3 regions of the Rhodoligotrophos appendicifer genome follow, and region 3 is predicted to be linked to each of the others. Evidence: riboswitches for the same ligand, from Rfam matches in the RefSeq annotation. Region 3 holds a riboswitch; each other region holds the start of a gene.
The links. A riboswitch is a leader RNA that binds a small molecule or an ion and turns the genes downstream of it on or off. The one in region 3 is predicted to bind thiamine pyrophosphate.
Positions count from the first base shown of each region.

Region 1: linked by a shared signal. The riboswitch ahead of FKM97_RS01585 (ABC transporter permease) and the one ahead of thiC (phosphomethylpyrimidine synthase ThiC) in region 3 are both predicted to bind thiamine pyrophosphate.
Region 2: linked by a shared signal. The riboswitch ahead of thiO (glycine oxidase ThiO) and the one ahead of thiC (phosphomethylpyrimidine synthase ThiC) in region 3 are both predicted to bind thiamine pyrophosphate.

Region 1 covers NZ_VHKL01000001.1:335,887-340,213, reverse strand. Annotated here, with positions in the region: gene FKM97_RS01595 (CocE/NonD family hydrolase) at 1-759, opposite strand, end outside; gene FKM97_RS01590 (ABC transporter substrate-binding protein) at 871-1,815, opposite strand; gene FKM97_RS01585 (ABC transporter permease) at 1,848-2,573, opposite strand; TPP riboswitch at 2,707-2,803, opposite strand; gene FKM97_RS01580 (nitroreductase family deazaflavin-dependent oxidoreductase) at 2,980-3,441, shown strand; gene FKM97_RS01575 (Vgb family protein) at 3,489-4,151, opposite strand; gene FKM97_RS01570 (helix-turn-helix domain-containing protein) at 4,161-4,327, opposite strand, start outside.
Region 2 covers NZ_VHKL01000005.1:370,155-374,481, reverse strand. Annotated here, with positions in the region: gene FKM97_RS13630 (adenylate/guanylate cyclase domain-containing protein) at 1-149, shown strand, start outside; gene rimO (30S ribosomal protein S12 methylthiotransferase RimO) at 238-1,542, shown strand; TPP riboswitch at 1,620-1,740, shown strand; gene thiO (glycine oxidase ThiO) at 1,790-2,803, shown strand; gene thiS (sulfur carrier protein ThiS) at 2,772-2,969, shown strand; gene FKM97_RS13610 (thiazole synthase) at 2,974-3,744, shown strand; gene FKM97_RS13605 (thiamine phosphate synthase) at 3,747-4,327, shown strand, end outside.
Region 3 covers NZ_VHKL01000008.1:23,283-27,609, reverse strand. Annotated here, with positions in the region: gene betC (choline-sulfatase) at 1-87, opposite strand, end outside; gene FKM97_RS17630 (adenylosuccinate synthase) at 249-1,541, shown strand; gene FKM97_RS17625 (hypothetical protein) at 1,815-2,027, opposite strand; TPP riboswitch at 2,210-2,337, shown strand; gene thiC (phosphomethylpyrimidine synthase ThiC) at 2,394-4,250, shown strand.

The DNA of each region.
Region 1 (4,327 bases), on a different contig from region 3:
AGGGACGGCGTTCGAGTAGCTGTCGTCCCAGCCGGCAATCGCATAGACCGCGCATTGGATGCGACTATAGTCCTCGCAGACCGATCCCTGCTTCCAATACTCGTCGCGACGCTGGTGGCTGAGCCAGGTTTCCAGCCAGGGGCGATTGGCATCGAGCCGATCACGCCACATCTCGCGCCATCGTTCGCCGACGATCTGAGGATCGGGCGGCAGTGCGTTGTAGCTGTACATGACCGCAGACCAGAGCGGGTTCTCCGTCAGAAGACAGCCGCCCATGTAGTGAACGTCATCGGCATAGCGGTCATCGGCGCAGCACAGAGCGAGAATGGCCTTCAAAGGCTTTGGACGATGGGCTGCGACCTGCAGTGAATTGAAGCCACCCCAAGAAATTCCGGTCATCCCGACGTGGCCGGAGCACCAGGGTTGGGAGGCGATCCAATCAATGATTTCCAAGGCGTCGTTCTGTTCTTGCGGCAGATATTCGTCGCGGAGCAGGCCATCGGACTCGCCGGATCCCCGAAGATCGATGCGGATACAGGCGAAGCCATGGGCTGCCACATAAGGATGCATGTTGGCGTCGCGGAAGATCGTTCCGTTTCGGCGCCGGTAGGGGATCATCTCGATCACGGCCGGCACGGGATCCATCTCGGCCGTTTGCGGCAGCCAGATCGTCGCCGCGATCCGTGTGCCATCGCTCAGGGGAACGAAGACCGTGTCCCTCGTTTCAATCGCTTGACTGGGTTCATTTGACGACGCCATCCGAACCTCCTCCGGTCTAACGAAAGGAGGATAAGGATAACTGTACGAGTGTTCAATAAATATTGTGGCGACCTTCGTCAGGGGTCACCGGCACAAGACCATCCGCTGGTGTTAGGGTAACTCCACCGCAATCTCCGACAGCTCCGGCGCCTTTTTCAGCAACCCACGTTTGACCAGAAAATCAGCGAAGCGCCTATAGCGACTGTGATCGAGCGCCGCCGGCCGTTTGGCGAAGCGTGGAAGCGTATCGGCCCAAGCCTGCTTGTTGAGTGCATCGTCGAGAGCAGGATAGGCAGCGATGAAGAGCTTCCAGGCCTCATCCGGATGATTGGTCAGATAAAGCGCTCCCTTCTCCAAGGCCTCGAGAAAGCGCGGCAGCCGATTATCCGCCACAAGCTCGGGTCGGGTGACCAGGATCAACTCGTCATAGGCCGGCACACCATGGTCCTCCGGGTAGAAGGATTTGCCTTGATGGCCTTCCAGCTTCATTTGGGTCAGTTCGAAGTTGCGGAAGCCGCCGATGGTGGCGTCGACCTTCCCTCCGATCAGGGACGCTGTAAGAGCAAAGTTGACATTGACCAGCTGGACGTCGTCCAAGCTTAAGCCGCCGCTTGCCAGCATCTGCTCCAGCAGGGTCTGCTCGAATCCCGAGACCGAGTAGCCGATGGATTTTCCCTTGAGATCGGCGAGGCTGCGGATCGGCCCGTCGGCCAGTACCGTAATGCTGTTGAGCGGCGTTTCAACGAGAGTACCGAAGCGGACGAGGTCTACGCCGGCTTGGTTATCGAGATAGAGATTGGGCTGATAATGAATGCCGATGTCGGCCTGGCCCGCAGCCACCAGGCGCGGAACGGCTGAGGGATCAGAGGGCGCGATCAATTCGACCTCAAGTCCTGCTGCCTTGAACAGCCCCAGCCTGTCGGCCACGACCAAAGGTGCGTGATCGGGATTGACGAACCATTCGAGAAGGACGGTGAGCTTCTCAGCCGCCTGTGTCGGAGCGCTGAGGAAAAGCGGGAGCATGAGGCAGGCGACTAGGAACGCGCGTTTGTTCATTCGATAGTTCCTCGATGGATGCAGTGGAGGGATCATTGATCGTTCGCCCATGGAATGAGGCGTGGCGCCAACTGGTCGACGAGATGGCGCAATGCGAGGCTGAGAATGGCAAGCACGGCCATGGCTGCGAAGACCGTGTCGGTCTGCATGCGGGCATTGGCCTGCACCATGACGAAGCCCAGTCCCGATGAGGCCCCCACCCATTCCCCGATGACAGCGCCAAGGGGAGCAAGAGGGGCAGCCACACGGAGGCCGGACAGGAGCCCGGGCATTGCGAGGGGCATACGGACATAAAGGAGCGTCTGCCAATGCGTGGCGGTCGTGAGAGCGGCCGCGTCGATCAAATAGGGGTCGGTACGGCGCAATCCATCGGCGAATGCCGAGGTGACCGGGAAGAAAATGATGATCATCGCCATGATCACCTTTGAGGCGATGCCGAAGCCGAACCAGACGACAAGAAGCGGGGCGATGACGAAGACCGGAAAAGCTTGAAGAACAAGCAGCGCCGGCCAGACCAGCCGGCCTAACTTGGGAAATGCCGCCATTGCCAAGGCGGAGAGAGCGCCGAAGGAGACGCCGAGGACGAAACCCAGCAGGATCTCGGTGAGGGTCACGAGGCTGTTGCTCAGGAGGAATTCCGGCTGACGCTGAAAGGCGGCGAGCACGTCCAGCGGTGACGGGAAAATGTAACGCGGCGGTGCGAATAGCCAGATTGCCCCCTGCCAGATGACCAGGAGCACGGCTGTCGTCCTGGCCATGTCGCGGAACTGGGAGATCACGGCCGATCCCGTTGCCGACACATCCGGGTTGCGCCTCTATCCATCGATGTCGTGCGACTGGCCATCGGCCCCCTCGTCGGCGGGGGCGGGCGCGGGTGAAACGCTGTGAGCGGAACGATCCCGAGCGACTCCCTCCGCCAGCATGATCTGGTTCAGGTTCGAAGGGTTCTTCTCAGCCCGCCTTGCGGTGGGCGCCCCCGTCTCTCATCGGACTTTATCGCAGAGCGCAGGGGACGTGTCATCGCAAAAATACGGCTGCTGACGGCACCTTGTCCGCGTCTTTGTGCAAACAGACGCCTCGTCACTCCTCTGAGACGGATCGGCCAGGGCATTGCCGATCAGCCACTCCGCGCTATATTCCATACAGCTTTCAAGGAGGGCGCAAATGACTGAAGCCAAACTCCCAAAGAACCTGCCGGACTGGATGGTCGAGCATGCCGAGCGGTATCTCGCAAGCGGGGGAACCGAAGGGCATATGCATAAGGCGACGCTCCCGGAGCGCGGCGAGATCATCGTCCCCTCACTGCTGCTGACCACCACTGGCCGCAAATCTGGAGAGAAGTTCCTGTTCCCCCTGTATTACGGTTCTGAAGGCGGCAGCTACTTCGTCGTGGCGTCCAAAGGTGGTGCTCCTGAACACCCCGGATGGTACCGCAATATCCTCGTCGATCCGGATGTGGAGATCCAGGTCGGGACTCAGAAGATCAAGGCTCGCGCCAGGACGGCGACGGGCGAGGAGCGCGAGAGACTTTGGAAGAAGGCGCTGGAATTCTGGCCGCCTTACTCTGATTATCAGTCGAAGACAGAGCGCGAGATCCCTGTGGTGGTCCTGGATCCTATCCATTAGGGCAGGGGGATCGGACTCAGCCGCCGGCTCAGTCCGATCTGGATCGCCTATTTTGAGCCTTCGACGGCCGAGGCGCCACGCTTGGGTCGGCGGACGGTCCTGACCTTGCCGGTATTTCCGCCTCCGCAGAAAAAACGATCGCCGGAATCAGCTTCAAGTCCCGATATTCCTGCACCGACGGGCATTTCGAGACTTTCCAGCACTTCGCCCGTCTTCGGATCTATTCGTCTCAAATCGCTTTCATCACCTTCCCAGGTGGCATGCCAGAGTTCACCGTCGACCCAGGTTACCCCCGTGACGAAGCGGTCGGAGTCGATAGTGCGAAGAATCTCGCCGGTCTGAGGGTCGACTTGGTGGATCTTTCGGTCACGATACTGCCCGACCCAGAGGGTGCCCTCCGCCCACGCGAGCCCTGAGTCACCGCCGCCGCCAGGCGCTGGGATCGTCTTCAGCACGTGCCCCGTCTTCGGATCGATCTTCTGGATCCGATCCTCAGCGATCTGGAAGAGGTACTGACCATCGAACGCCGTTCCCGCATGAGCCTCGACGCCGATTGATGCCCGCGGCGTCCCGTCGTCAGGGTCGAAGGCGTTCAGTTTGTCGCCGGATGCAAACCAAACGTGCTGACCATCGTAGGTGACACCATGCACATGATCGGCGCCTGGGAATGGCCCGTATTCACGAAGGATTTCAGCTGCAGATCGTTTCATGACCCTCTTCTAGTCACTCGGCAGCGGGCCCGGGAGTAACAAGATTGTCGGGAAACCCGGAGGAGCCGGAGTGAGCCACCGTTGCGCGCGGCCGCGGCCGAAAGATTGGACCCTGCCGGTCCTGGCAAGCTCGCCGAGCGCCCGCTGAACGGTCCGAGGACTTGTGCCGAGCGCGA
Region 2 (4,327 bases), on a different contig from region 3:
AGGAATTCAAGAATTGCCTGGAAGGCTGCTGGCGGCCCATGGGCGAGCATATGCTGCACGGCTTCTCCAATGCGATCGGGGTATTCGCGCCGGAAGAGCATCTGTTCTGCCAGGAATGGCTGGGAAGCGCGCCATCGCCTCTTGTTTGAACGCGGAAATGCTCTAAAGAGCGCGGACGCCGGTGAAGGATCCATCTTGACATTGAAGACCGACATCCGTGCCACCCCGACCGTGGGGATGGTCAGCCTCGGCTGCCCAAAGGCCCTCGTGGACAGCGAGCGGATCCTGTCGCAGCTGCGCGCCGGGGGCTATGCCATCTCGCCCGATTACGGCGGGGCGGACGTGGTGATCGTCAATACCTGCGGCTTCCTGGACAGCGCGAAGGCAGAATCGCTCGCCGCCATCGGGGAGGCGATCGCCGAAAACGGACGGGTGATCGTCACCGGCTGCATGGGGGTCGAGGCCGAGCGGATCCGGGATGCGCATCCGCAAGTGCTGGCGATCACGGGGCCGCACCAATATGAGGCGGTGGTCCATGCAGTGCACGAGGCCGTGCCGCCGGTCCATGACCCCTATGTCGATCTGGTCCCGGCCGAGGGGCTGCGCCTGACACCGCGGCATTATGCCTATCTGAAGATCTCGGAGGGCTGCAACAACCGCTGCTCGTTCTGCATCATCCCCAGCCTGCGCGGCGATCTGAAAAGCCGGCCGGCGGCGAATGTCATGTATGAGGCCGAGCAGCTGGTGCGCGCCGGGGTGAAGGAGCTGCTGGTGATCTCGCAGGACACCAGCGCCTACGGCCTCGACCTCAAATATGCGACGAGCAAGTTCCGCGGACGCGAACTCGAGGCCAAGATCGTGCCGCTGGCGACCGCCCTGGGGGAACTCGGCGCCTGGGTCCGGCTGCATTACGTCTATCCCTATCCGCATGTGGACGGGCTGATCCCGCTGATGGCGGACGGCAAGATCCTGCCCTATCTCGACATTCCGTTCCAACATGCCAGCCCCACGGTCCTCAAGGACATGCGCCGGCCGGCGAACCAGGTGAAGGTGCTGGAGCGCCTGCAGGCCTGGCGCAAGATCTGCCCCGACCTGGCGATCCGCTCGACCTTCATCGTCGGGTTTCCCGGCGAGACGGAGGAGGATTTCGAGTTCCTGCTGGACTGGATGAAGGAGGCCCGGCTCGAACGGGTCGGCTGCTTCAAATACGAACCCGTCGACGGCGCCACGGCGAACATGCTGCCCGGGATCGTGGCCGAGGAGGTGAAGGAAGAACGCTGGCACCGCTTCATGGCCGCCCAAGCCGAGATCAGCGGCGCCGTCATGCGCGCCAAGGTGGGACGCGAGATTGACGTCATCATCGATTCGATCGATGACGAGATGGAAGAAGCGGTGGGCCGGACCATCTGGGATGCACCGGAGATCGACGGGAATATCTTCCTGCCCGGCGAGCCGGACCTCGAAGTCGGATCCATCCACCGCGTCCGCGTCATCGACAGCGAAGAGTACGATCTGATCGGGGAAGTTCTCCCGCGCAGCTGAAGCAAGCTTGCACCACCATGCTTGCAGTAGGCGCCTCCGGACACCATTTGACGGGACGGGCTCGGTCGGCGTATCACGGGCCATCCAAGGGGAGTCCCGTCAGGGGCTGAGAGGCCATTGGCGCTTTCGAGCGCGACATGGCGACCCTTCGAACCTGATCCAGGTCAAGCTGGCGAAGGGATGGATCTTGCCTCGGCGTCTCATCCCCCTCCAGTTCGACATCGTCCCATCGGGCGGAGTGTGGACCATGACGACCATCACTGTGATCGGCGCAGGCGTTGCCGGACTGACGACCGCCCTCGCTCTCGCGGAGCGCGGCGCCGCCGTCGAAGTCGTGGAGCGGGGCGCGAGCCTCGGTCTCGCCTCTTGCTCGCGCTATGCGGGCGGCATGCTGGCGCCGTGGTGCGAACGCGAAAGCGCCGAACCGCTGGTGCTGTCGCTGGGGCGCGAGGCGCTGGACTATTGGCCGCGGATCATGCCGGACGTCGTCCCGCACGGCACCCTCGTCGTGGCGCAGCGGCGGGATGCCGCCGAACTCGACCGCTTCGGCCGCCGCACCAGCGCCTTCGAGACACTCAGTCCCGACGAGATCGCCAAGATCGAGCCGGCCTTGGCAGGCCGCTTTTCGCGGGCCCTGTTCTTCCGCGACGAGAGCCATCTCGACCCGCGCCGTGCCGTGCAGGTGCTGGCGGCGCGGCTGCACGCCCTCGGAGTGCCGATCCATCTCGACACCGACGGGCTCAGCCGACGTTCAGGCTCGGACTGGCTGGTCGATTGCCGCGGGCTCGCCGCCCGTGACGTGTTGGGCGATCTGCGCGGGGTGAAGGGCGAGATGCTGCTGGTCCGCTGCCCCGAGATGCAGCTTTCCCGCCCGGTGCGGCTGCTGCATCCGCGCATTCCCTTCTATGTGGTGCCGCGGGGTGACGGGGTGTTCATGCTGGGTGCCACGATGATCGAAAGCAGCGACCGGCAGACGATCACCGCGCGCTCGCTCGTCGAGATGTTGAACAGCGCCTATGCCCTGCATCCGGCCTTCGCAGAGGCAGAAATCCTAGAGATCGGCACCGATGCACGGCCAGCCTTCCCGGACAATCTGCCCCGGATCCGGGTGCGCGACCGGACCGTGTTCGTCAACGGACTCTATCGCCACGGCTTCCTGCTGGCGCCTGCCCTGGCGCGGATGGCGGCGGCCGTGATCCTCGACAACGCTTCCTTCCCAGAGGTCATGGATGAAGATCACGATCAACGGCGACGCGCGTGAAGTCACGAGCACCGATCTTGCCGGCCTGCTGCTCGAGCTGGGCTATGGAGAGGTCGTCGTTGCCACTGCCGTCAACGAAGCCTTCGTGCCCATGGGGCAACGCGCGGACCTGGAACTGGCCGCCGGCGACCGCGTCGAGGTGCTGACGCCGATGCAAGGGGGCTAAATCCATGAAGGTCTATGGGACGGAGCTCAAATCCCGCCTGTTCCTCGGCACGGCGCAGTATCCCTCCCCCGCCATCCTGGCGGAGGCGGTGCGGCGCTCGGCTTGCGAGGTGGTGACGGTCTCGTTGCGCCGGGAGGCCTCGAACCAACGCGCGGGCCATGATTTCTGGACACTGATCCGCGGCCTGGGCGTGCGCGTCCTGCCGAATACGGCCGGCTGTCATTCGGCCAAGGAGGCCGTGACCACGGCGCATATGGCCCGGGAGGTGTTCGGCACGCCGTGGATCAAGCTCGAGGTGATCCGCGACGACGACACGCTGCAGCCGGACGTGTTCGGCCTGGTGGAGGCGGCAAAGCTGCTCACTGACGAGGGCTTTCAGGTGTTTCCCTATACGACGGAAGACCTCAGCGTCGCCGACAGGCTCCTGGACGCCGGCTGCGAAGTGCTCATGCCCTGGGGCTCGCCGATCGGCTCGGGACGCGGGCTCAACAATGTCTATGCGCTGCGCTCGCTGAGGGCCCGGTTTCCCGACCTCCCCCTCGTGATCGATGCAGGGCTCGGACTGCCCTCGCACGCGGCGCAGGCGATGGAACTCGGCTTCGACGCCGTCTTGCTCAATACGGCCGTGGCGAAGGCGGGCGATCCTGCCGCCATGGCCGCGGCCTTCGCGCTGGCCGTCGAGGCGGGCCATGCCGGCTTCCAAGCCGATCCGATCGAGGTGCGGGAGATGGCAGCCGCCTCGACCCCCATGCTCGGCACAGCGTTCCGGAGCTGACGGTGCTGGATCCCTTCTATCTCATCATCGACGATGCAGGATGGCTCCCGCGGCTCCTGCCCATGGGCGTCCGTCTCGTCCAGCTCAGGGTGAAGGACGCGGATGAGGCTTCGCTCCTGCGCCAGATCGCGACGGCGAAAGAGCTGTGCCAGGCGGCCGGCGCGCAGCTGATCGTAAATGACTTCTGGCGCGAGGCGATCGATGCTGGTTGCGATTTCGTGCATCTCGGCCAGGGCGATCTCGATACGGCCGATCTGGGCGCCCTGAAGCGCGCAGGCGTGCGCGTCGGGATCAGTACCCATGACGACGCCGAGCTCGAGCGGGCCTTACGCCTAGCGCCCGATTACATCGCGCTGGGTCCCATCTTTCCCACCGTGCTCAAGCAGATGGCCTGGGCGCCACAGGGGCTGGACAAGCTCGCGATCTGGAAGCGACGGATCGGGCCGATCCCGCTTGTCGCCATTGGCGGCCTGACGCCCGAGCGGGCGCAACAGGTTCTGAAGGCCGGAGCCGACAGCGCCGCCGTGGTGACGGACATCCTCCGCCATGACGACCCGGAAGGCCGCACACGGGACTGGGTCGC
Region 3 (4,327 bases):
CTTGACGAGCCCGTGGCCATACATCGGGAGCGATTGCGGTGCGAGCTGATCGAGCATGATCAGGACGATATTCGGTTGCTTGCCCATGCGACTCCCCTGCCGTGACGAGGCGATGATCGCAGATCGGGGTGCCACGGCAATGGCGGGAGCGACATGCTCGGCCCGTCACCCGACATCATCGCTTGGGATGCCTGACGATCCGCGCTATAGACGGCGCCGTTTGCAGAGACGTTTGAAGGAATGTTTTGATGGCCAATGTGGTCGTGGTCGGCGCCCAATGGGGCGACGAAGGCAAGGGCAAGATCGTGGACTGGCTCTCGGAGCGCGCCGATGTCGTGGTGCGCTTCCAGGGTGGCCACAATGCCGGCCATACGCTGGTCATCGACGGCAAGGTCTTCAAGCTGTCGCTGCTGCCCTCGGGCATTGTGCGGCCGGGAAAGCTCTCGGTGATCGGCAATGGGGTGGTGGTCGACCCCTGGGCCCTGTGCGGTGAAATCGAGCGGCTGCGGGGGCAGGGGGTCGAGATCTCCCGGGACAATCTGCGCGTCGCCGAGAACGCCGTGCTCATTCTGCCGCTGCACAGCGAGCTTGATGGCATCCGCGAGGAGGCGGCAGGTAAGGGCGCCATCGGCACGACGCGACGGGGCATTGGTCCCGCCTATGAAGACAAGGTCGGGCGTCGCGCCATCCGGGTCATGGATCTCGAGCGTGTCGAGGAACTCGAGGGCAAGATTGCGCGGTTGCTGAGCCACCACAACGCCCTGCGTCGCGGCCTGGGCGCGCCGGAGGTTGATCCCCAGGCCCTGCACGACGAACTCTGCGCGGTGGCACCGAAGGTTCTGCCCTATGCCGATTCGGTCTGGATGCTCCTCGACGAGCATCGCCGCGCCGGCAGCCGCATCCTGTTCGAGGGTGCACAGGGTGCTCTGCTCGATATCGATCACGGCACCTACCCCTATGTGACCTCGTCCAATGTCGTCGCCGGTCAGGCAGCGACCGGCTCGGGGCTGGGACCGGGGGCCATCGGCTATGTGCTGGGAATCGTGAAGGCCTACACGACGCGGGTCGGGGCTGGACCTTTTCCGACCGAGCAGCTGAACGAAGTCGGCCAGCGCCTGGGCGAGCGCGGCCATGAATTCGGCACCGTGACCGGCCGTAAGCGGCGCTGTGGCTGGTTCGATGCCGCCCTTGTCCGCCAGACCGTGAAGACCAGCGGCATCAACGGCATTGCGCTCACCAAGCTGGATGTGCTCGACGGCTTCGAGGAGCTGAAACTGTGTGTGGGCTATCGTCTGGACGGCAAGCGCATCGATCACCTCCCGGCAAGCGAGGCCGCGCAGGCGAGGGTCGAGCCGATCTACGAGACCGTGGAGGGGTGGTCGCAATCGACGCAAGGCGCGCGCAGCTGGGCCGATCTGCCGGCCCAGGCCGTGAAATATGTGCGCCACATCGAGGAGCTGATCGAGTGTCCCGTGGCGCTGCTGTCGACGAGCCCCGAGCGCGACGACACGATTTTAATGACGGATCCCTTCGAGGATTGATAGAGCGGACCCCCCTCGTCTGGTCGCACTGCTTCTGCTGTTGCCTACCCAAATCGCTCCAGTCACGTCATCATGAAATCCGTTTCGGCTGTGTACAAGGGTAAGTTTTTGAGCGCTTCCTTGATTTGGTCCGAATGTTGAGACAAATTACTCATCATGCTTTGAAATTTCGGGTCGTCGACGTTCCCTAAAAAATCATTAATTTGATTCAGATTATCTGGAATTTTATTTAATCTACTGTTTAAAAAACCTTTCTGCCACTCCAATTGTTTGTCAATTGCGCCACTCCATGAATTTAAATGAAAATATTTCTCTGGTTACATTCATTATAGTTCCAGACAACACGGTTGTTTTGAGTAAGTTGGGCGTCTCATCGTATTTATTACCGAAGTTTAATTTTAAATAATTCATGATGTTGTCGGTTTCTATAAGAAAACCACTTATATTATCTTGAACTGCAATGTGAACTGGTGCAACCCTTGTCATGGAAAATCTCCTATTGGCAAAATGGTGTTACAGCTTGAGACGGGATCATCGCCTAAAACGCGCCAATTTAAATAGGAAGGGATAATATCAACCTTGGGTTGTGTTGTCCAGGAAGTCCGTGGCAGTCCGAGTCCTCCCTTTCTTGAGACTTGCCTCCAGCGGCTCTATCGCCCACACTGAAACCTCGTTCCGAGGGGTGCGCCTTAACCGGTGCTGAGATGCTCGGAAGCCTGATCCGCTTCCATCCAGAGCAAACCCTTCGAACCTGATCCGGGTCATGCCGGCGAAGGGACTGGAACACGCCGTTCATCCAGCTCGACGTCTGTCTCCCGGATCTCCTTGTGCAACAGGACCAGGAGATCTGACATGAACAAGCCCATCAAGCCTGCCGATCTGACGGCCCCGACGGTCACCACGGGGCCGCTGCCGGCCAGCACCAAAGTCTACACCCATCCCGCGGCCGACACCGATCTCGCGGTACCGTTCCGCGAAATCGCGCTGCATGCCAGCGCCAACGAATCGCCCTTGCGTGTCTACGACACCTCCGGCCCCTTCACCGATCCCACGGTCTCAATCGACGTTGAACAGGGCCTCGCCCGCAAGCGCACCGACTGGCTTCTCGAACGCGGCGGCGTGCGCGCCTATGACGGCAGGACCATCACGCCGGAGGACAATGGTGGCGTCGGGGGCAAGCATCTCGCCCGCTTCTTTCCCTTGACCCACAGGCCGCTGATCGGCGACGGCTCCAAGCCCCTGACCCAGTTGCAGTGCGCCCGCGCCGGGATCATTACCAAGGAGATGGTCTATGTGGCCGAGCGCGAGAATATCGGTCGCAAGCAGGCCCTGGCGGACGCCGGCAAGATCCTGGCCGATGGCGAGCAGTTCGGCGCCGAGCTGCCGGAATTCGTGACCCCGGAATTCGTGCGCTCCGAGATTGCGCGGGGGCGGGCGATCATCCCCTCCAACATCAACCACGCCGAACTTGAGCCGATGATCATCGGCCGCAACTTCCTGGTGAAGATCAACGCGAATATCGGCAATTCGGCTGTGACCTCCTCGGTGGAAGAGGAGATCGAGAAAATGGTCTGGGCCATCCGCTGGGGCGCCGACACGGTCATGGACCTGTCCACGGGTCGGAACATCCACAACACCCGCGAATGGATCATCCGCAATGCTCCGGTGCCCATCGGCACGGTGCCGCTCTATCAGGCCCTGGAGAAGGTCGACGGCGATCCCGTGAAACTCGACTGGGAGGTCTACAAGGACACCCTCATCGAGCAATGCGAGCAGGGGGTGGATTACTTCACCATCCATGCCGGCGTCCGTCTGGGCTACATCCACCTGACGGCCGACCGGGTGACCGGCATCGTCAGCCGCGGCGGCTCGATCATGGCCAAGTGGTGCCTCGCCCATCACAAGGAGAGCTTCCTCTATGAGCGTTTCGGCGACATCTGCGATCTCATGGCGAAATATGACGTGTCGTTCTCTCTGGGCGACGGCCTGCGCCCGGGATCGATCGCCGATGCCAATGACCGCGCCCAATTCGCGGAGTTGGAAACGCTGGGCGAGCTGACGCAGGTGGCTTGGGCGAAAGGGTGCCAGGTGATGATCGAAGGGCCGGGCCACGTGCCCATGCACAAGATCAAGATCAACATGGACAAGCAACTGCGCGAATGCGGCGAGGCGCCGTTCTACACGCTGGGCCCCCTGACCACCGACATCGCGCCAGGTTACGATCACATCACCTCGGCGATCGGCGCGGCCATGATCGGCTGGTTCGGCACCTCCATGCTCTGCTACGTCACCCCGAAGGAGCATCTTGGGCTGCCGAACCGCGATGACGTCAAGGAGGGCGTGATCACCTACAAGATCGCAGCCCACGCCGCCGACCTCGCCAAGGGGCACCCGGGCGCCCAGATGTGGGACGATGCCATGTCCCGCTCCCGTTTCTCCTTCCGCTGGGAGGACCAGTTCAATCTGTCCCTGGATCCCGAGCGGGCCCTGAAGTTCCACGATGAGACCTTGCCCAAGGAGGCGCACAAGGTGGCGCATTTCTGCTCCATGTGCGGCCCGAAATTCTGCTCCATGAAGATCACTCAGGACGTCCGCGACTATGCAGCCAAGCTAAACGATCAGACGCAGGGCATGGCTCAGATGTCGGAGAAGTTCATGGAGCTCGGCGCCGAGGTCTATGTGCCGGACGGGCATGCATCGCGGCCCTAACTGCTTGCTGCGGACCCCCAGGAGCCAAGGCGGTGCGTTTCTCGCGCCGCCTTTTTTCATGTCCCTGCAGTTCCGAT